2 regions of the Alteromonas sp. ABE4_545 genome follow, and region 1 is predicted to be linked to the other one. Evidence: riboswitches for the same ligand, from Rfam matches in the RefSeq annotation. Region 1 holds a riboswitch; the other holds the start of a gene.
What was found. A riboswitch is a leader RNA that binds a small molecule or an ion and turns the genes downstream of it on or off. The one in region 1 is predicted to bind thiamine pyrophosphate.
Positions count from the first base shown of each region.

Region 1 (10,992 bases):
ATACCCCTCAGCCGGTGAATGAATGCGCAGAACATTTGTTGGTCAAAAAGTTAGACAAAGAGTTTTTGCTTAATGTGAACGATATTCAATGGCTAGAGTCTGCGGGTAACTACGTGAACTTGCACAGTAATGGGCGTATTTATCCATTGCGCACGACCATGGATAAGCTCACGACGCAATTGGCGTCGAGGGGCTTTAGTCGTGTGCATCGCAGCTACGGCGTCGCCCATCGTGCAATTGAGTCGATCTCTTATGAAAAAAGTGGCGATGGTGTTATTACATTAAAAACTTGAAACCGCTTACCTTTGTCTCGCCGTTATAAAGACCAATTTAAACAAACTTTGAGCTAGCAGAAGGCGGGTAACCAGTCGTGCCAAATAGGCTCAAATCCTTTATTGTGGATGACACTCGCGACCTCTTGTGCTGAGCGTTTATCTTCAGTATCGAATTGGCTCAACGCGTCATCATGGCTATTACTGTAACCACCGGGCTGTGTTTTTGAACCTGCTGACAGTGTGGTGATCCCTAGGGGCAACAGGTTGTCTCTGAAATGTGCATTCTCACGGGTTGATAAACTGATTTCTAATTCAGGGTTAATGATGCGATGGGCGCAAATGAGTTGCAGGAGTTGACGGTCGCTCACAGGCTGCTGCTGGTGGGCGTTGCCGACACAAGCGCGCAAACGAGGGAATGCCATTGAATAACGACTACGCCAAAAGTGATTTTGCAGGTATTGCGCGTGTAAGGCGCAGATCACACTGTCGGTGCGCCAGCAATCACTTAAACCTAGCAATGCCCCTAAACCTATTTTGTTAATCCCTGCTTGGCCTAGTCGTTCAGGTGTGGCGAGCCGCCAATCAAAATCGGTTTTTTTCCCATGTTTATGATGTTGCGCATATTGTCGTGGATGATAGGTTTCTTGATACACCAGCACACTGTTCACGCCGGCTTTTCTCAAGGCTTGGTAGTCGCTTACGGATAAGGGCTGAACTTCCATCGCGATAGACGAAAAATAAGGGCGTAGAATTGCTAAAGCATCAAGAAAGTAGGGCATGCCTACCTTGCGCTCGTGTTCACCAGAAACCAGTAGTATTGCGTCAAACCCCGCGGCTTTCAGCGCCTCGGCTTCTTGTTGTATTTCGTCTTTGGACAACGTTTTACGTTTAATGCGATTACTCATAGTAAAACCGCAATAGGTACATTCATTGGCGCATAAGTTCGATAGGTACAACGGGGCAAACAACGACAGCGTATAGCCAAACCGCTGCCGTGTCAGCCGCACCGACTCATTCGCTAACAACTCTATATCGCGTTCGGCTGCCGGAGACATCAGAGCGGCAATGTCGCGCATAGATTTTCGGGGTTTTTCTATTGCGCGTATAACATCTTGGTGAGTAGCGGAGAAGAGAGCGAGTTTCACTTCATCCCAAAACGTCGGTTGCAGTAATGACGAAAAACTCATGCTAGCGCCTCGTCAAGAAAGCCGGTTAAAGGACTGGATTGCACCGCGTGTTGATGGGGTTGCCCCAAGCCTGATAGAAAGGCTTGTCTACCTATGTCAACCGCTTGTCGGAATGCGTCTGCCATCGTGATGGGATCCTTTGCGCTGGCAATAGCAGTATTGACTAAAACTGCATCTACGCCGAGTTCCATCGCTGCAACCGCATGACTAGGCTTACCTATCCCCGCGTCAACAACAACTGGCACTTTTGCTTGTTCTACAATAATTTCAAGAAATGGCTGAGTTTGTAGCCCTTGGTTGGAGCCGATAGGCGCGCCAAGTGGCATCACTGCGGCACAACCAACTTCTTCAAGACGCTTACACAACACGGGATCTGCGCCACAGTACGGCAACACGACAAAGCCAAGTTTAACCAAGGTTTCAGCTGCAATTAGGGTTTCTATTGGGTCGGGTAGTAAATACCGTTGGTCTGGATGAATTTCTAATTTAACCCAATTTGTTCCCAGTGCTTGTTGCGCCAGTTGTGCGGCGTAAATCGCTTCATTGGCGGTGCGCGCCCCCGACGTATTTGGTAATAGATTTACCCCCAAATCATTGAGAGCTTGTAGTGTTGGGTCTGATGTGTGGGTTAAATCTATGCGTTTCATCGCGGTGGTCACTAGTTCACTGCCACTGCGCTTTATGCTGTCGGCCATCACGGTTGCCGACGAGAACTTACCTGTGCCGGTAAATAGTCTTGAGGTGAACGTTTTATCTGCAATTGTCAGCATATTATCCTCCGGCGACAACGTTAAAAATATCTACCACGTCGTGTTCTTTTAGCTCGTGAAGGTGCCAGTCGGACGGTGGAATAATGGTGTGGTTTATCGCGATGGCTATCCCGTTAGGTGCTAATGCCAGCGCTTGAATAAGTGACGTGACGGGGGTGCCGTCATTCAGTTCATAACGGCTGTGGTTAAGCGTAATATTCATAGTCGTGTTCCACATTCTGTACAGTTTGGGTTTTTGTTGACCAACAACTGCCGCCATTGCAGTGTTTTACCATTCAGACGATGTAGGTAACTATTGGAGGGAAGCGTGATGCCGACAATATAGTTGAGTACAGCTTGCGCTTGCATCATGCCAATCATACCGACAACAGGGCCAGATATGCCTTGTGATAAGCAATCGCCGTCAGCTTGTTGTGATGGGGTATACAAACAGCCGAAACACGCTGATGTCGGATGCCCCGAAAACACGATAAAGTGTCCATCAAAGCCTTGCGCTGCACCGCTCACTAGCGGTACACCAAATTGTCTACTTAATGTATTGAGGTAGAAGCGAGAAGAAAGGTTATCGGTGCAGTCTATTAGTATATCTGGCGAGCCTTCTGTATAGGGTGTGTCATGAGTAAGGCGCACTGCTTGTGTGTGAATGGTGATGTCGGGGTTGATGCCGAGCAGGTGCTTTTTGGCCACGTCGACTTTGCGCTGACCAGTGTTCTCAGAGGTATATAACAACTGGCGAGGTAAGTTGCTCAGTGATACCACATCATCGTCGACGAGTATTAGCTCTCCAACGCCAGCACCGGCAAGGTAGACTGATACTGCACAGCCTAAACCGCCTAAACCCACAATGAGAATACGCGCCTTGGCTAAGGCGAGTTGGCCCGCTTCATCTATTTCAGGCAACAACAGTTGCCGACTGTAGCGTATTTGCTGTTGGTGACTAAGCATGGCCCACCTTGCGCTGAAGTGCTAAGGTCTGCTCAATGGGGTCTGCTGCTTTGGTAATCGCCGTAACAACAGCGACACCGTTCACCCCGCATGCAGCCACGGCTTCGGCTTTGTCCAGACCAATGCCGCCAATGGCAACCGTAGGGGTAGACGATAATAAATCGGCATATCGCTTTAGACGCTCTAAACCTTGCGGAGAGGAAGGCATGACTTTGGTTTCTGTCGGAAAAATATGCCCTAACGCGATATAAGAGGGCTGCAGACTGAGCGCTGTGCATATTTCATAGTAGCCATGGGTTGAAATGCCCAGACGCAAACCAGCCTGTTGAATCGCGGCTAAGTTTGCGGTGTCGAGATCTTCTTGTCCCAAGTGCACACCGTACGCGCCTAGCTCAATGGCCAGTTCCCAATGATCATTAATGAACAATTGGCTGTGTGTATCACGACACAGTTCAATCGCCTTACCAATTGCGTCATGCAAAAAAGCCGGATCATCAGACTTAACACGCAATTGAATCATACGAATGCCAGTAGGCAACAGGGTTTTAAGCCAAGCCACACTGTCTACTACGGGGTAAAGCCCAATTTGCTCATTGGTTAAAGGCGTGAAGCCTTTATTTAACAACGGACGCGAGCGATGCAGAGGGTTAACTCGGGGGCAATGCGCGCTGTTATTCGGCCACGGAGCTTGGCTAAAAACACGGTGTGTTTGCGTTACCGAAAGGGTGTGATTTCTCGCTTGATGGAGGTAGCTACCCGCAAGGCAAATCGCGTCTTTTAGCTCGTATCCGAGGGCGCAAGCACTGGCGATAGCGCTGGCAAGGGTACAGCCGGTGCCTCGAACAGCAGTGTTGTTGTGGCGACTATATTGCAGTTGAAACCCTTGATTTGCCAAAACGCAAATATCAGCCGGTTGCGATTGCCACGAAGCATGCCCAGCTTTTACCAATACGCCTTTTACTTTTTTGCGTAGTAATAATTGAGCTGCGTTTAGCGCGCTATCGTCATTGATAATCTCTGTACCAGATAGAAAGCGCAGTTCATCAATATTGGGCGTTATTAGGTCGGTTACGGTAGCAAGGCGTCGTATTCCGTCACTGGAAAGTTGACTGAGTTCACCCTCAGAGGAGCTGCTAAATACTGGATCCCACACTACGGTGATGTGCGGTGCTTGCTCTTTTACAACACTAATGTAATGAGAAATGAGCCGGGCTTGATGATCGTCGATCACCACCCCAATTTTTATTGCATCAGGCAGTCGCTGCTGTGACAGCAGTGTCATGGTTTGTTGAAGCACAGACAAGCTGGTGGCCGTGACATTAACGCACTGAGTGTGGTTTTGAACGCTCAGTGCCGTGGTTACAAGGCAAGCTTCAACACCCAAGCTATTGGCCGCACGGGCGTCGGCTGCCAGGCCAGCTCCGCCACTACTGTCTATGGCACCAATGCACCAAATTACAGAGTCTAACATGATGAACCTCTTAGTCTTCGGTTGTCACTGCTTGCTGAGGGACATAGAGATCTGCACCACTTTGCGCAAACGCCTCTGACATTTCTTTCATGCCTGCTTTGGCCGCTTTCTCATTGGGAATTGTTCGGCCGGCTTTCACCTCGTGAGACAGCTTCATAGAGCAGAATTTTGGCCCGCACATTGAACAAAAGTGGGCAACTTTGCCAGATGCTTGAGGTAAGGTTTCATCGTGATACGCACGGGCGGTTTCAGGGTCCAAAGCCAGATTAAACTGGTCTTCCCAACGAAATTCAAAGCGTGCTTTCGACATCGCATTGTCGCGAATTTGCGCGCCGGGATGGCCCTTGGCCAAATCAGCAGCGTGAGCGGCAATTTTGTAGGTAATCAGGCCCTGTTTTACGTCTTCTTTATTCGGTAAGCCCAAGTGCTCTTTTGGCGTGACATAGCACAGCATGGCACAGCCATACCAACCAATCATCGCCGCCCCAATACCACTGGTGAAATGGTCGTATCCCGGTGCAATATCTGTGGTGAGTGGGCCTAAGGTGTAGAAAGGCGCTTCGTGGCAATGGGTTAGTTGCTCTTCCATGTTTTCTTTAATCATGTGCATTGGCACGTGACCTGGGCCTTCTATCATCACTTGAACGTCGTGTTTCCAGGCAATTTTAGTTAATTCACCCAATGTTCGAAGTTCAGAAAACTGTGCTTCATCATTTGCATCGGCCACTGAACCTGGGCGCAATCCATCTCCTAACGACAATGACACATCGTATTGCGCACAAATTTCACAGATTTCTTCAAAGTGGGTATGCAGGAAATTCTCTTCGTGATGAAACAGACACCATTTTGCCATTATCGCGCCGCCGCGAGACACTATCCCAGTTACTCGATTAGCCGTGAGTGGGACAAACGCCAGCCTCACGCCCGCGTGAATTGTGAAATAGTCAACGCCTTGTTCGGCTTGTTCAATGAGGGTGTCTTTGAATACATCCCAAGTGAGCTTTTCAGCAACGCCATTCACCTTTTCCAACGCTTGATAAATTGGCACTGTACCGATGGGAACCGGGCTATTGCGAAGGATCCACTCGCGTGTTTCGTGAATGTTTCTGCCGGTTGATAAGTCCATCACCGTATCGGCTCCCCAGCGGGTTGACCATACCAACTTTTCCACTTCTTCTTCGATAGAAGACGTGACCGCCGAGTTACCTATATTGGCGTTCACTTTAACCAAGAAATTACGGCCGATAATCATAGGTTCAGATTCGGGATGATTGATATTCGCGGGAATAATCGCTCGGCCTTCTGCGACCTCTTGGCGAACAAACTCACCTGTGATTTCCGTGGGCGTGTTGGCGCCGAAGCTCTGCCCTGCGTGTTGTTCGCTTACCGGATCGGCAGCAAGTTTCGCTCGCCCCATGTTTTCGCGAATTGCAATGTATTCCATCTCGGGCGTGACGATGCCGCGTCTGGCATAGTGCAGTTGGGTTACACAGTGGGAAGGTTTCGCCCGCAGTGGGTTATGGGTGACGTTAAATCTGAGATCATCAAGGGCGATATCTTGTCGGCGAGCTTTTCCAAAGTCTGAGGACAGATCTGCCAAAGACGTGGTGTCAGCTCGGTTCTCAATCCATGACTTTCTGATAGGCTCGATGCCTTTTCTCACGTCAATGGAAGCCGTCGGATCTCCGTAAGGGCCTGAGGTATCGTAAACCGGAATATCAGGATTTTGCTCCCAAGTTAGGTCGGCCTCGTCTTGACCAACTGCGGTGGGTGTTTGCTTAATCATTCGCATAGCAACGCGAATACCAGTTTCGCTTTGCTCAAAATGCCGATAGGAATTAGGAAATGTCTTCCCGGTTAAACCGTGAATAAATTGGGTTGCGTTTTCGCGTTGTTGACGTCGTTGTGACATAGCATTTCACCTTGTTTGTGATGGAGTAATGCTTGTCAGGAGTGAGATAAGACGAACGACACACAGAACTCGCCTAGCAGTGAGTAATGTGTGTACGATGTAGCCTTGTTCCCTTCGCAGGTATTAGCCTGATCAGGTTCAACGGATCCCGCTTTCGCGGTCTCAGCTTGTTATCTCTACGAAATAACGAAGCACTCCGACAAGTGTTTTTTTCAGTATAAGAAGATTTAAAATCAAACTTCAACTGATTTTTTTCGGTTATATTGGTGGCCGTAAAAATATCAACTACGGAATCACACTGCGTTGAATCATTAATATTCCACGTTATGTGGTAGACAATTGAGATATTATAACTAGTGTGAAGTAGCAGATTTTGTTACGCTAAATGGAAATGATTGTTATTTGATTCGCTCGGTAGTTGGTAAATGCTTGCTAACATTTGAGACCTCATAATAACGCGAATAAAAGAGAAAGTGTTATGACGCTGTGGGAACTTGCTAAAAACCAAAAAGCAACAGTTATTGAACTCGACAGTTCACTCAATAGTGACGTTATTCACCGTTTACGTGAGATGGGAGTGGATAAAGGACGAGAAATAGAATGTTTACGTCGCGGCCCGATTGGCGGCCCCATTGTGCTTCAATTAGGCGGTAGTGTTTTTGCAATTGAGCATGAGTTAGCCACAAATATCGCTGTCACCGCGAACTAAATCGCGTCCATTTTTAAGTAATAAATTCAGGATAGAATATACCCTATGCAACGCATTCTAATGGTTGGTAAACCCAACTCTGGTAAAAGTCTGTTGTTCAACCAGCTCACAGGTTTAAGACAGCAAGTCGCCAATTACCCAGGTATTACCGTTGAAGTAAAACGTGGTCGTTGTGGCGATTTTGAATTAGTCGACATGCCAGGAACGTATTCACTGACGAGTTTGAGCAAAGATGAAAAAGTCGCGGTGGATGAAATTAAGCGTGCCATGGCGCAAGACGATACCTCGATGGTGGTGTGTGTATTAGATGCCACGCGCTTAGAGCGTAGTTTGGTGTTGGCGTTGCAAGTGCAAAAACTCGCACTTGAGCACAACAAGCCAATGATGTTTGCCTTAAACTTTATCGACGAAGTACGCCGCATTGGTGAAAATATCGATGTTGAAGCATTGTCGAAAGAGCTTGGTAGCCCAGTAATGGCCCTGTCAGCCCGCACACTAGACGGCTTGCACGAGTTCAAAGTGGGGCTACTTGAAATGGCCGCCGCTCCCCAAGAAAAAGCAATCAACGCAGAAGCAGTGAAAGACGAGCCTGCCATTGAACGCAGCCGCGAGCTTGCTAAAGTGTTTGGGGTGCAACAACATGTGGTGTTGAAAAACCAAAACACGGTTGACGCCTTTTTGCTCAACAGTTGGTTTGGAAGTGTTGCCTTTATTGCGGTGATGTTTGTCCTTTTCCAGAGTATCTTTACGCTAGCCACACCGTTAATGGATGGTGTAGAGGCGCTGATTGAACAGGCCGCTGGTGGCGTGAGTGAAATTACACCAGAAGGCATTGTCACCGACTTCTTCAACGACGCTATTTTTGCCGGTTTGGGGTCATTCTTGGTGTTTGTACCGCAAATAATGGTGCTGACGTTTGTTATCGGATTGCTCGAAGACAGTGGGTATCTTGCTCGGGCGGCCTTGATGTGCCATCGCCCTTTGAGTTTCTTTGGGTTATCAGGCCGTAGCTTTATTCCTTATTTATCGGGTCACGCATGTGCGATCCCTGCCATTATGGCGGCGCGAACTATTGAATCACCGCACAAGCGATTGATCACCATGCTCACTATTCCTTTGATGTCGTGTTCAGCGCGATTACCCGTTTACGCTTTGCTTGTCGCGGTACTTGTGCCATCGGAAGGAACGTTCCTTGGCATCTTTAACCTGCAGGGTACGGCTTTCTTTGGGTTATATTTCTTCGGTATTGTGATGGCACTAATTATCAGTCAGGTGTTAAACAAACTGTTGCCGAAAGATCTCGAACAAAAAGACATGCCTTTTATTCTAGAATTGCCGACGTATCGTTTGCCTCATTGGAAGCCTTTGGTTTATCGCGTTATCAATAGTGGTTTGCAGTTTATACGTCGTGCAGGACCGATTATCTTTATGGTGTCGATGGCAATTTGGGTGTTGGGATACTTCCCGATGAACTCGTCATTAGAAGACTCGTGGTTGGGCCAAATAGGTCACTTTATTGAACCTGTCTTCGCACCAATGGGCTTAGACTGGCGATACGGCATTGCGATTTTACTTTCATTTCTTGCCCGTGAAGTATTTGTTGGCGCTCTAGGTACACTATTCCATATGGATGGTGCTGATGAAGATATTGGTGGGCTAGCAGACCGTATTCAGGCTGATGGCTTAACCGTAGGTGCTGGCCTTGGATTGGTGCTCTTCTACGTCGTTGCATTGCAGTGTGTAGCAACCGTAGCGATGCTAAAAGGCGAGAGTGGTAGTAACAAGCTGTCGTGGGGGCTGTACGTGGCCTACGGCATACTTGCGTACGTGATTGCGGTAGCGGTAAACGCGATTTTTTAGCGCTTTCAACAACAACTAAGCCCGGCAATTAACCATTGATTAGTTGCCGGGCTTTTTTTTATCAGTGGGTTTTGGCCAATTAAGGGGCCTGAAGGTTCATGGCTGCGCGATAAAGCAATGTGGTGAATACGTGTTGCTCTTCGTCACTGAAACCTGTCATGGCGCGTTGATAAATGGCGCGGATTTTTGGGGTTAACTCGGGGAAGAAGGCTTGGCCTTTTGCTGTTAACACTAACCGGCTTGAACGGGCATCATCGGGACACTTCTTCTTTTCAATCAGCTCTTTTTTTTCCAACCTATTGAGTAATCTACTCATGGCCCCGCGGTCGTAATCCATTTTGTTGCACAACTCTACTAACGTAGTGGCATTGCCGTTTGCGATATTAATGATAATGCCATATTGCGCGGCGGTGAGGTCTAAGGGGGCTAATTCAATATCGATTTGTCGAATTAGCAAGTTTCTAAAACCGGCAGTAAGCCTCCCTAGGTCAGCCAGAGGATCAAGAGAATCTAAAGAGCAGCAGGAGCTGGAACGTTCGCCAATCACAATTAGTATCTAAGCATAATTATTATGCGTTTCATCATACCGCACAAGAATGAGCACACAACAGTCTTTACGTTAATTGTTGTTGTAAAAACCGCTCAAAATGTTGGTAACGGCGTTGTTACTCGTGTCGAGAGCCAATGCTTTGTTTATACAATGCCAAGGCTTGGTCGGGCTGAGATTCATGCTCTTTAATTGCGGCTAACAATTGTAAATCTGTAGGCGAGGGCGATAGAGACACCGCTTTTTGTAATGCTTTCTCGGCTAAAACGAAGTCGTTGGCGCGATAAGCGATTTGCCCAAGAATACTGTATAACTCGGCGTTATCGCTATCTTGTTTAATCCAATTTTCCAACCGCTTTATTGCACTTGCAGGGTTGGCTAATTGTAGTTTAGCCATTAACGGTAACAAGGTGTTGTCGGGAGACTTCTTTTGCCATTCTAGCAAATAACGCTCTGCGTTCTGGTGCATGCCTTGCGCCAACAATTGTTCAATGTACGCTGCGCGATAGCCATAGTCGTTGCGCTGCGCTCTTGGTAGAGATTGCCAAAAAGCGTCTAATTGAATTGCGCCTTGTTTACTTGCCACTTCAGACAGCCTGCCTTTTGCAATTTGTTGTTGCCAGTGTTGATACTCGTTTCCTAGAGCTTTTTTCCAGGGTTTGAGTAAACCTTCCAGCTTTTCAAACTCTCCCGCGGCGGCTAACGCGCTGGCATACAACTTTTTATATGCGGCAGTGTGTTTTTTGTTTTCGTCGACATTATCGAGGTAGCGCAGGGCTGATTTTGCATCGTTAGCTTCAATAGCATGCCTTGCTCTAATTATTTGCACGGTATATTCAGCAGCCGGTGATTCTGCCGCTCGGTTTAAAAGATAGTCAACTTTGTCTACTTCGCCTAACGCCTTTGCCGCTTGAGCCGTCACGAGGTAATTAACCCCATCGAAATCGCCCGACTCAGTGTTTTTCATGTGCTCACGAGCAGCCAAAAAATCACCTTGGATCATGGCGTGTAATCCTCGCTCGAAGGCGGCTTGCTTCTTGCGGCTTCCCCAAGTACCAAGCCAGTGGCTGGAGCCTTTCATCATGCCCAAGCTTTTTAAAATCAGCTTGGCGAGTAGATAAACGGCGAAACCTGTTATCAAAAGTATAAAGACACCGTAAACCACGGTGGTTTCAAAGGTCCATAATCCCAATGAAATAAGTACGTAGCCTTCTTCGCCCACCAGTGATGGCGCGACTATCATGGCCAATAGCGCCAATACAAAAATCACGAGGTAAATGACTAAACGCCTCATAATGCATTCGCTCCTTGACCGA
Region 1 covers NZ_JBSWYY010000018.1:20,622-31,613, reverse strand. Annotated here, with positions in the region: gene ACXAH6_RS14915 (LytR/AlgR family response regulator transcription factor) at 1-293, shown strand, start outside; gene thiH (2-iminoacetate synthase ThiH) at 347-1,462, opposite strand; gene ACXAH6_RS14905 (thiazole synthase) at 1,459-2,232, opposite strand; gene thiS (sulfur carrier protein ThiS) at 2,234-2,434, opposite strand; gene ACXAH6_RS14895 (HesA/MoeB/ThiF family protein) at 2,431-3,177, opposite strand; gene thiE (thiamine phosphate synthase) at 3,170-4,648, opposite strand; gene thiC (phosphomethylpyrimidine synthase ThiC) at 4,659-6,560, opposite strand; TPP riboswitch at 6,653-6,769, opposite strand; gene ACXAH6_RS14880 (FeoA family protein) at 7,039-7,269, shown strand; gene feoB (ferrous iron transporter B) at 7,315-9,129, shown strand; gene ACXAH6_RS14870 (MarR family winged helix-turn-helix transcriptional regulator) at 9,209-9,676, opposite strand; gene ACXAH6_RS14865 (heme biosynthesis HemY N-terminal domain-containing protein) at 9,795-10,970, opposite strand; gene ACXAH6_RS14860 (uroporphyrinogen-III C-methyltransferase) at 10,967-10,992, opposite strand, start outside.

Region 2 (10,992 bases), on a different contig from region 1:
TGGAAAAATTCATCGAGCTTGACGTACCAATTAACCTAGAAGAGCGTCGTGAGCGTGTTGCACGTCTACGCGATCTTATGGCTAACTCTGAAGTTACTGTTTCTGAGCAGTTCCGTCAGGTTATCGAAGCTTATCTAGTAGAAAACGAATACGGCACAAAAATTGACTCTTACCAAGGCACGCTTACTGCTAACGGTACTGAGAACACAGTTGATTTCTTCAACTTAGGCCGTACTGCTTTGCTTGCTCTATCTTTGGATCAGAGACACGCTTGGGTTTGGGATAACAATGCTCGCGATTGGCAAGTACTTGGTGACGAGTACCTTAGCTCTGTAGTTGATGCAGTTAAAATGGCTAATGGTCAGATTCCAATTAATTTGATTAAACTACCAATTAAAGCAGCGGAGTAAGCGTTAATGAAGCCCGTATTTAAATCTCTTCTAGCCGCTGCAACCATGGCGGTACTAGCAACTGGTGCACAAGCTCAAGAAGCCAGCACTCTGCAAGATTTGCTAGAACAAGTTAAGAAAAACCGTGTTTCTGAAACACGTATCAATGAACAGCGTGAAGCGGAATTCCGCTCTGACCGTTCTGACAAGCAAGCTTTGTTGCGTAAAGCGCAAGGTCAATTGAAAGCTGAGCAAGACCGCGGTGACCGCCTAGCTAAGCAATTCTCTGACAACGAAACAACGTTGAACGAGAAAGCAGCTGAACTAGACCAAGCTACTGGTACTCTTGGTGAGATGTTCGGTGTTGTTCGTCAAGCGTCTTCTGAAGCTTACGGCCGTATCTCTACTTCAATTGTAAGTGCACAATACCCAGGTCGTGGTGAGTTCTTGTCGCGTATGGCGGAAGAATCTCAAGGCCTACCAAACATTCAAGAACTTGAAGACCTTTGGTTTGCACTTCAAACAGAAATGACTGAGTCTGGTCAGGTTGCTAAATTCACGACTGACGTAGTAAGTCTTGAAGGTGGTACGTCTAGCCAAGAAATCGTTCGCGTTGGTACTTTTAACCTTATTGGTGAAGAAGGTTATCTTGCGTATGATGCAGATAGCGAAGTAGTACAACCTCTAGGTCGTCAACCAGATAGTCACCTAGTTGCTTCTGCTGAAGAACTACGTGCTGCAACTTCTGGCATCGTTCCTTTCTACGCTGACCCTTCACAAGGCCAACTTCTAGGTCTATTGAAGTCAAAAGCAACTATGTCTGAGCGTTATCACGCTGGTGGTGTTGTTGGTTATGTAATCACTGTTATGTTGGCTATCGGTATCCTAATCGGTATCTACAAGCTAGTAACATTGACTTCTGTTCAAGGCAAAATCCGTAGCCAGCTTAAAAACCCAGATGCACCTTCAGAGAAAAACCCTCTTGGTCGTATTCTTAAGGTTTACAAAGAGAACAAAAACGTTGACGCTGAAACTCTTGAGCTTAAGCTTGACGAAGCAATCCTTCGTGAGCTTCCTTCAATCGAAAGCGGTATCAACGTAATCAAAATCTTCTCAGCAATCGCTCCTCTACTTGGTCTACTAGGTACAGTATTGGGTATGATTGAAACTTTCCAAACCATCACACTATTCGGTACTGGTGACCCACGTATGATGGCGGGAAGTATCTCTATGGCATTGGTAACTACAGCTCAGGGTATCATCGCGGCATTGCCACTGATTCTTACTCACAGCATCGTAGCTTCTCGCAGCAAGTCTATCGTTCACATTTTGGACGAGCAAACTGCGGGTATCATTGCTGCTCACGCAGAGACGGAGAAAGCATAAGATGGGATACCTGATTGGATTATTCGAATCGGTCAGGGACTTTATCGCTACCGGCGGCAACGTATTGTACTTTGTTGCTGCCGCGCTCTTTCTCATGTGGGTTTTAATGATTGAGCGCTACTGGTATTTGACTTCAGTATTCCCAAAAGTGAAAAAAGATATTATCGCTAACTGGGATGCTCGAGCTGATACTACGTCATGGTATGCGCATAGAATCCGTGATGCGTGGATTTCTCAGGCTTCAGATGAACTGAACGCCCGTATGTTGATTATTCGTACGCTTGTAGCTATGTGTCCGCTTATCGGTCTACTAGGTACAGTTACAGGGATGATTAACGTGTTCGAGACAATGGCACAGCAAGGTACAAGTAACGCCCGTCTGATGGCTGGTGGTATCTCAATGGCAACAATTCCTACAATGGCAGGGATGGTTGCGGCGCTGTCTGGACTGTTTATCAGTTCGCGTCTTGAGACTAAAGCGAAAATCGCACGGGAAAGTTTGGTAGATAGCCTACCTCACCATTAGAGAGAGATATTATGGCTCGAAAAGTCAGAACCGAGGAAGAAGAAGCAGCGATTGACATGACGCCCATGTTGGACATCGTGTTTATCATGCTGATCTTCTTTATCGTGACGACGGTTTTCGTTAAAGAGGCCGGCGTCGAAGTATTAAAGCCTGAGGCCAACCGAGCATATCTTCACAAAAACGCTAACATCTTCATCGCGATCACAGAAGATGGTGCTGTTTGGTTAGATAAGCGTGAAGTAGCTCCTGAAGCGGTTAAGGCAAATTTAGAGCGATTGCTAAAAGAACAGCCAACGGATTACGTGGTAATTCAGGCCGACGAGAAAGCCAAACACGGTTTGGTAATCAAGGTGGCTGACCAAGTTAAAGCCTCTGGTATTGATCGCATTATGTATGCGGCAAGGGGGTAACATGGTACGTTTTATAGTTTCTATTCTTTTAGGCGCTGCAGTTGCTTTTGGTTTGTTTGTTATAATGGCGAAGTTGATTGAAAACTCAAACCGTCCATTAGAAGAAATTCCAGAAGTACCTGTAATTGATGTTGTGATGCAGGAACCGGATGACGAGACGCAAACGCGTACTCGTGTTCCACCTCCGCCTCCACCTCCGCCTCAACAGCCGCCAAAAGTGCAGCCAGTTGAGCCGGAAACTGCTGAGCCAGACGCGTCTGGTTTTAACATGAATATTCCCCAAGTTGACACGGGTGGTATTGGTGTAAATATCGGCGGTGTGGGTGCAATGCAGTCTGACGGTGATGCGACGCCAATCGTTCGTATCGACCCGAAATATCCACCTGAAGCTGCCCGTGATGGTAAAGAAGGTTGGGTAAAACTGCAGTTCACTATCAACGAACAAGGCGGTGTGGATGACATCGAAGTAATCGATGCTGATCCTAAGCGTATCTTCGACCGTGAAGCACGTCGTGCTTTGAGAAAGTGGAAGTACAAGCCTAAGATCGTTGACGGTAAACCTGTTAAGCAGCCTAACATGTTTGTGCAACTAGACTTTAAACTGGAGCAATGATCATGAAAAAATCACTGTTTAAAATGTCTGCAGTTGCTGTGGTTATGACACTGGGTGCAGCGATTTCTGCACCTGTGTTGGCCCAAACGAGTGCACCTGTTGTTTGTCCTGGTTACGAGAAGGGCAACACAACATTGGTTGGCGAACGTACTGGTAAGAAAGTTCAAAAAGCCTTTGAAGCCTATAACGAAGATTTGATGGATGAAGCGTTAAACATCCTTTACGAAATTGATCCTTCAGATGATTTCGACAAAGCCTACGTTAACCGTTTTATTGGTAACTTGTTGGCGGCTCAAGAGGGCCAAGCGAACAAGTCTATGGGCTACCTAGTATCAGCTGTTGAACCTAAGGTATTGAACGACCTTGAACATGCTCAAACACTTAAGCTTTTAGGTGATTTGAACATGTCAGTTGAGAAATACGCTGATGCAATCAAGTGGTACAAGAGTTGGATGGAGTTTACCTGTAAGGAAGACGCCGAAACCTATACTCGCGTAGCTAATGCGTATTTCCAGCTTAAGCAGTTCGATCAGGTTATTGAGCCAGCTGATAAAGCGATTGCACTTTACGAGAAACCAAACAAGAACCCTTACGTGTTGAAGCTTTCTGCTTTCCACGAGAGAAAAATGTCTGTTCAAGCTACTGAAGTGGCTGAAGAGTTGGTTCGCGTTTTCCCTGAAGAGAAGAAGTGGTGGACCCAACTAGGTCTGTTCTACATGCTTACAGAAGACTACAAAAAAGCGTTATCAACGTTTGAAATGTCTTATCAGCAGGGTTTCTTGGATAAAGAAAACCAAATCAAGACTCTGTCTCAGTTGTATGCAAGCAACGACATGCCGTTCAAAGCAGCGGAAGTGTTGAAAGCAAACATTGAATCAGGTCTGGTAGAGCGTTCGGCGGATAACTTGGCATCACTTGCTAATGCTTATCACCAAGCGTTGGAGTACAAATCAGCGGCTAAATTCTATAAAGAAGCTGCAGATATGACTTCTGATCCTGAATACTACCGTAAGCAGGGTGTACTACTATTGGTTGCAGAAGACTACAAAGGTGCAATTACTGCACTTGAAGCTGCTCTTGAGCGCGGCGTTGAAGAGCCTGCTAAAGTTCACTTCTCATTAATGGAAGCGAATTTCTATGCGGGTCGATTCAAAGCGGCTTACGAGTACGGCGAGCTTGCTAAGAAAGATCGTGCAATGCGACGCAATGCTAATGCTTGGTTACCTTATATCAAGCAAAAAGCAGATAACCGTGGCATCAAGATCTAATATTGATTAGCGTAAAAAAACCCCGAACTTGTTTCGGGGTTTTTTGTTTCTAGCGAAGCCTAATTGTCGTGATGTTTCAACAATAGGTTTTGTAATAGCGAAGTGATATTGTCTTTAACGAAACTGTCGACAAAGCGCTTTCCAGCAAGTTGGTATTTTCGAGCGAATGACACCTTGCTTATCGTAGGAGACAGATAATCCTTAATCATCGCGCGTGCAGTGGAGGTTTCAGGCATTACCAGCAATAGGTAATGAAGTAACACAATACAATGCATAAGAGAGCGCTGCTGCTGCTGTGTAAGCTGATACGCCATTTTGCGTAACGTCGCGAGTACAGATTCATCAGACAATAGGCGTTGCGCCTTAATTCTGTCTTCAGTTGATGCTAATTGATACAGTTTAAACAAAAGCGCTGAGTCGTCGTTTAGCCTTTTAGATAGAGGCTTTAACATCAACACACTTTTCTCTCCGCTACTCGGGTCAACATTTTGCCCGTCTCTTACAGGGCTGAAGCCACTTTGCTGCCAGAACCGACGTAGTCTATCAGTGTTACCGAAAGAGACGGTGAGGCCATCTTTACCACTTTGACCTGCAATATCCGCAATAAACTGTAGGATTCGCTTTCCAATATGCTGACTTTGATAGCCTTCTAGCACTGCTATTCGGTTAATACGCCAATAGTCATAACAAGCTAATTCAGCTTGTGCAGAAATGAGCGAGAGAGATTGGGCCGATAAATGGCCATTTACTCTCCTGTTACCTACAGCGATATCTGCCGCTAACGGTGATAATATTTCCCCCCCCTCATCGAGTAATATAGCAACGCCTACAATATTATTGTGGTAGTGCGCTATGACGAGGCGTGAATCACTGCTGTCTATCAATCTTAATATATCGTCTGGAGACGTTTGATAATGGGCGTATGAGAGCAGTGAGATAACTTGGCGTAACCTAGCGTTGGTAAGTTGTTTAACGTCGGCAAAATCCACACTTAACGTGCTTTCATCCATCCTATTCGCCACTTCAACGTTGTTGATGTGAGGGCGTGTGAAAACAGGTAGAGGCTGTGGCTGGAACAGTAATGCTGTAAGGGTGCTTTCCATTGTATCTTCCGGATACCAGCGCACTGGAGTATGCATGGAAATCTGGTTGAGTGCGGAGAAATGTTCGGACAAATAAGGGATAAAACGTTGATAGAAGCCTCGCCCAGTTCCCTCGTAACCGTCAATCGTAGAACTAAAAATGAGCGGCATACCGAGTTGAGAAAGTCTTTTCAGTTCCGGGAGTGGTAAATTTGCGGCTTCATCTATCATTAATACGGTTGTGGCGCACGGTTGGCACGCCTCACAACTTGTTGTTGTTTGCCATGTTAACTCAGCCCCCGTTACTACGTGCTGGCGAGTAAATTCATTGGTCGCACAAGTAGTATCTGTATCTATGTGTTTGAATAGCGAGGTTACCGCATTACTGTGTGCAGACGTCACTATAACCGAGCGACCTTGGGATAGTAGTTCGTTTGCGATTAAGCCCAGTAACGAAGACTTACCTCTGCCACGAGATGCAATTAACAAATTGGCGGTATCTGGGGTATCGAGGCAAGAGAGTATTTTTGTATGTGCTATTGCTTGATCTAGCGTTGCAAAAGGCAGTGGTGCGTTGGCATAGTGTTTGGCTGTTTTCTCAATAGGCAACCGAGCGGCACTGTCTTCTTGCCACATTGCAATCAAAGGGTCGGTGTTAAACGTATTAATGATGCTTTGTTTAATCGTACTGGCTATGGGAGGAAAGCCATAGCTCGACAATGCAAGAGTGCGTGGGTCTGAGTAACTGGCCCATGAAGATAGAGGAGGGCAGAGTACAACCAAAATGCCATGTCGTTTTATTACACCCGCACTTGCCAATAGCGCATTGGGTTGAAGGCCACTAAAGCTATTGTAAACGACAATGCCGTATTCGCTGCCCAAGAGCTTTTTATAGTGTTTTATGGCGATAGAACTGCACATTGGCGGCGCGTCATCACCAAGCCAAAGGGCATCTTGTTCACACGATGAAACGAGGTTGTTGGCGCTTTGTAAGCAAAAGGTTTCGCTACCGGAAATACACAGTATTTGTCGGTGAGATTTTGCATTTTCTCGCTTTTTTAACCACGAAAGTATGTCATTTACAGCCATAAAAACCGATTTTTCGGTATAATCATCAGTCCTTTATTTTACCTTTTGATTTACAGGATTTCGAATGCGTTTTTTGACTCGCCGCCTTGTTATGCCCAATGACCTTAACTATGCCTTGTCGCTTTTTGGTGGTCGTATTCTTGAGTGGATAGATGAAGAAGCGGCCATTTATGCCATTTGCCAGTTGGAAACTAACTGTTTGGTGACCAAGCACATTGGTGAAATAAGCTTTGAATCACCAGCTATGCAGGGAGATGTCGTTGAGTTTGGATTAAAAACTAAAGCGGTAGGTCGATCTTCAATTACGGTTAGTTGCTTGGTAAGAAATAAGGCGACAAAGAAAACCATCTGTTTTGCAGACGATATTGTTTTTGTGAAATTAAACCCTGAAACTCGTGCTCCTGAAGCTCATGGCAAAACCATGGAAAGCTTAGAAGCACAAACTCAAGAAGAACTTAAAACACTGAATGTGATCAGTGATTAAAACCCAGTTTTAATCGAATCGCATCGGCTTGTGGCGCAGAGATTGGGCTTTGTGCCAATGTCAGTTTAGCCCGTTCTTCACCGTTGAATATGTAATCAAAGGCGACGTAATTACATGTTCGTATTAATTTGGCCGCTTCAGATACCCCTTGATTCACTTCCCACAACACACGTGTCAACGATTTAGGTAGTCCCCAACGCAGTAACATGAGTGAAGAGGCGCCGTAGGGACACAGGCCCACGTCTTTTTTCAGCGCTTTGTGAAAGGCAACGATATCTTTATTTGCGCGCCAAATTTCAATGCTGCGTTCAGATAGCAAACAGTCTTTGTGGAAGATCACCAGCAGAGAAAGCAGCCCAAACATGGCGAGTTGAGTCAATATGGGTTTCTCGTCATCTTGTCCATGTGTTAATACGTCTATGAGAGTGCGACTCAGCAACATAGCGTCTGTTAGCCCTTGTACATTTTCAAACCGACTTTGGTCTGACAGGGCTTGCTGGGCGGCAAACGTAATGGCTAACTCTTGTACGGCATTGACGCCTAAGTTTCTGCCTATTGCTTGTTCTAAGTTACTAGGAGCGGCGCCAAACACCGCCTTATTTGCCTTGCCCATCACATGGGCATTAAACAGTGGATCTTGGCGTATTTTGGTGGCCAGGTTGGCAACGTTCAGTTGGTCATCTTTTAACGCGAGTATATCTTGCAGGGTACGAGGTAATGGCGGTAAATTTTCCACCGTATCAAGTAACGTAGTATTACCCCGCTGAAAACGCATACGATTACCCAACAGTCTGAGTTGACCTGCATTCACTCCAGTGACTTCTTTGAAACTTCTATCGAATGAACGCCTGTCGGCAAAGCCGAGGTCTTCAGCCAATTCGTCGACAGAGCAACCGGTGAGTAGTGCTCTCACCGCTTTTTCATGAATAAAGGTGCGAAGCAATTGACCAAACGGAATACGATTATCACGCAGCTCGCGTCGAAATAACGACTCAGACATAGATAGTTGTTGTGCCACATTGTCTACGCGCAGTTTAGCCGGATGCGGATGATGCTGAAATAACGCCAGTAATTTTTCTTCTAGAGGCGCTTCAAATCGTTTAGACAAGGCGTTTTTCAACATACTTTTTACTGTGTGGCTATGAAAGAAAGAATGCACCGAAAGCCATTTGGTCGCGAACCGGATCGACGTCTTATCACTCTCGCCGATAGCCGCTTTACTTACCGGTTGAATAAGCAGAGGTTCGCCGTTGGGAAAGAGTACTTCGCTGAAATCAAATTTTCGCCCCGCGAGGTGGCGACACAGTGCGAGCAAGTAGAGCAATTCGAATTGCATGAGGATTTCATGACCCACCGAGCGCCATTCGCAATGAACCATTTCTTTGCTAACCACAAACCGGTAATTTCGGCCGCTGCCCCACAATTGGTCTTTAAATCGCAATATTTGGTCGAGTGCTTCTCTGATATTTTCAACGGCCGACAAATAACACGGAAGGTTACCCATCATATTGAAGTCGAAGTAACTCAACAGCGATTGGCCGATGACCGGAAACGCTGATTCCGGTGCCAATGTCATCAAGGCGTGAGCGAGTTTTTCTTGTGGTAAATCGGCGGTCTCGATTTTACCAATCAAGGCCAGAACGGTTATATCGTGCTCATTGGCGAGCATTTTGTCACGGCGAAGTGCTAGGAGCGCACGTGTCACCGAAGACCAAAACAAGCCGTTATAAGGCGTCATGTAAAAATCCAAGAATAGCCATAAATAATTTTATATCACTAACTTACGTTAAAGTGTGAACAAATTTGTCCTGTTTCTACTGTAAACTGTCCTAGTTTTGCAAAAATATATCAATACACTGTATAGTATGAAACTTGATAAGTTAAGGCTTTGAAATATAAGCGTTGATTTGTCAAAACTGCTGACCGCTAAGCAGCAGTTCGTCTCAAGTCTGTTCACCGTGTTAGTCATTTTAATGATAAGACATCAGAATTGGTTTGAGATATGTCACAAAATGGTTGCGAAATTCGTATCCATGAAAACGCCCACGCTGTCACCGTGGGCGTTTTTGTTTTTACCGCCTCTTGACGATTCTTCCACTACTGTTAGACTGCAACCCGCATCGACGTGTTTACACATGTGGTGCAGAGCCAAGGGGTGCCGTCATCGGCTGAGATCCACAAATGGGAACCCTTAAACCTGATCCGGATAATACCGGCGTAGGAATGGTACAACACGACACCTGATTACCTGCCGTATAAAGCCGGATCTTTTTTCTTATAAAGACAAGAGATCCTGATGAAACACACTTACTTAGCCTTACCTTTTCTCACTGTATCTTCTTTCGCATTTGCAGAAGACGCTCCCAATGATATTGAACGCATTCAGGTCACGGGTGATTTTCGTCAAACAACTTTGGATCAGTTGAGTGCGAGCGCCTCCATTGTCAGCAGTGACAGACTCGCAGCACGACAAGAAGAACACCTAGATAGCATGCTCAATATAGCGCCTAATGTTAACTTTGCAGCAGGGGCTTCACGCGGCCGTTTTATCCAAATAAGGGGGATTGGAGAGCGCAGTCAGTTTGCTGAGCCTATTAATCCGTCTGTAAGCTTTTTGGTCGACGACTTTGATTTTTCTGGTTTGGCTGCGGCCGGCATTTTATTCGACACCCAGCAAGTAGAAGTATATCGCGGCCCTCAAGCTACGGTCTTTGGAACCGGCGCGTTAGCTGGAGCAGTTAAAATTGTGTCAAATGATGTTGGTGAGGCGGGAAGAAACTTTGTACGCCTGCGTGCCGGTAATAAAAACACGTTTCGCATAGAAGGCTCTTATGGCGCTGATATTAGTAGTGAAACGCGCTATCGCGCGGCAGTGGTGAACAATCAGAGTGATGGCTTCACATACAATACGTATTTGGATAAAGCCACGAATAGTATTGATGAGACTGGCGTGAGATTAGCCATTGAGCACGACTTTGCTAATCGCACTACCGTGGCGCTTAACTATCGCTTCTATGATGTAGACAACGGTTACGATGCGTTTTCTCTCGACAATGACGGCAAGACACTTTCAGATGAACCGGGTTTTGATGAACACCAAACCCACGCCGTTAGTGCACACAGTACAACCCAAACTCAGCAAGGGCAGTTTGATGTGATACTCACCCATGCATCACATAATATTGCCTATGGCTATGATGAAGACTGGACCTATGTGGGCTTTCACCCTTGGGAATATTCCTCTTTTGACGCCTACTATCGCGATGTTGATACACAAACCGCTGAAATGCGTTTTACTTCCTCAGACAATGCACGTCTCTTTAATGACACCACAAACTGGGTGATTGGCACGCACTTTAAAACATCAGAAGAGTCATTGTTGAGACAGTACACCTACGCCGATGGTGATTTTGCCAGTGAGTATTCTCCCACCACGATATCTGCTTATGTTCAGTTTGACACTCAGCTATCTAGTCAGTGGCTACTTACTACAGCATTGCGTGCTGAAAATTATGAGTTTGAATATGCAGACAACGCAGGCTTAAGCCATACCCACGATGACACTATGGTCGGGGGGAAAATCGCGATTCACTACGTTATGAGTGATGATCAATTCTGGTACGGCAGTATTTCTCGTGGTTATAAAGGTGCGGGTTTTAACCAAGATGAACGCGTAAGTGATGAAAAACGCTTTTTCGAAGCCGAATATAATTGGAACTATGAGGTTGGTTATAAAGGTTCGCTG
Region 2 covers NZ_JBSWYY010000004.1:57,800-68,791, reverse strand. Annotated here, with positions in the region: gene ACXAH6_RS05455 (DUF3450 domain-containing protein) at 1-410, shown strand, start outside; gene ACXAH6_RS05450 (MotA/TolQ/ExbB proton channel family protein) at 417-1,775, shown strand; gene ACXAH6_RS05445 (MotA/TolQ/ExbB proton channel family protein) at 1,777-2,301, shown strand; gene ACXAH6_RS05440 (ExbD/TolR family protein) at 2,313-2,711, shown strand; gene ACXAH6_RS05435 (energy transducer TonB) at 2,713-3,324, shown strand; gene ACXAH6_RS05430 (tetratricopeptide repeat protein) at 3,327-4,592, shown strand; gene ACXAH6_RS05425 (GNAT family N-acetyltransferase) at 4,652-6,763, opposite strand; gene ACXAH6_RS05420 (acyl-CoA thioesterase) at 6,828-7,247, shown strand; gene ACXAH6_RS05415 (helix-turn-helix domain-containing protein) at 7,237-8,985, opposite strand; TPP riboswitch at 9,389-9,488, shown strand; gene ACXAH6_RS05410 (TonB-dependent receptor) at 9,544-10,992, shown strand, end outside.
Region 2: it holds a riboswitch for thiamine pyrophosphate, as region 1 does, so the genes downstream of both, ACXAH6_RS05410 (TonB-dependent receptor) here and thiC (phosphomethylpyrimidine synthase ThiC) in region 1, are expected to answer to the same signal.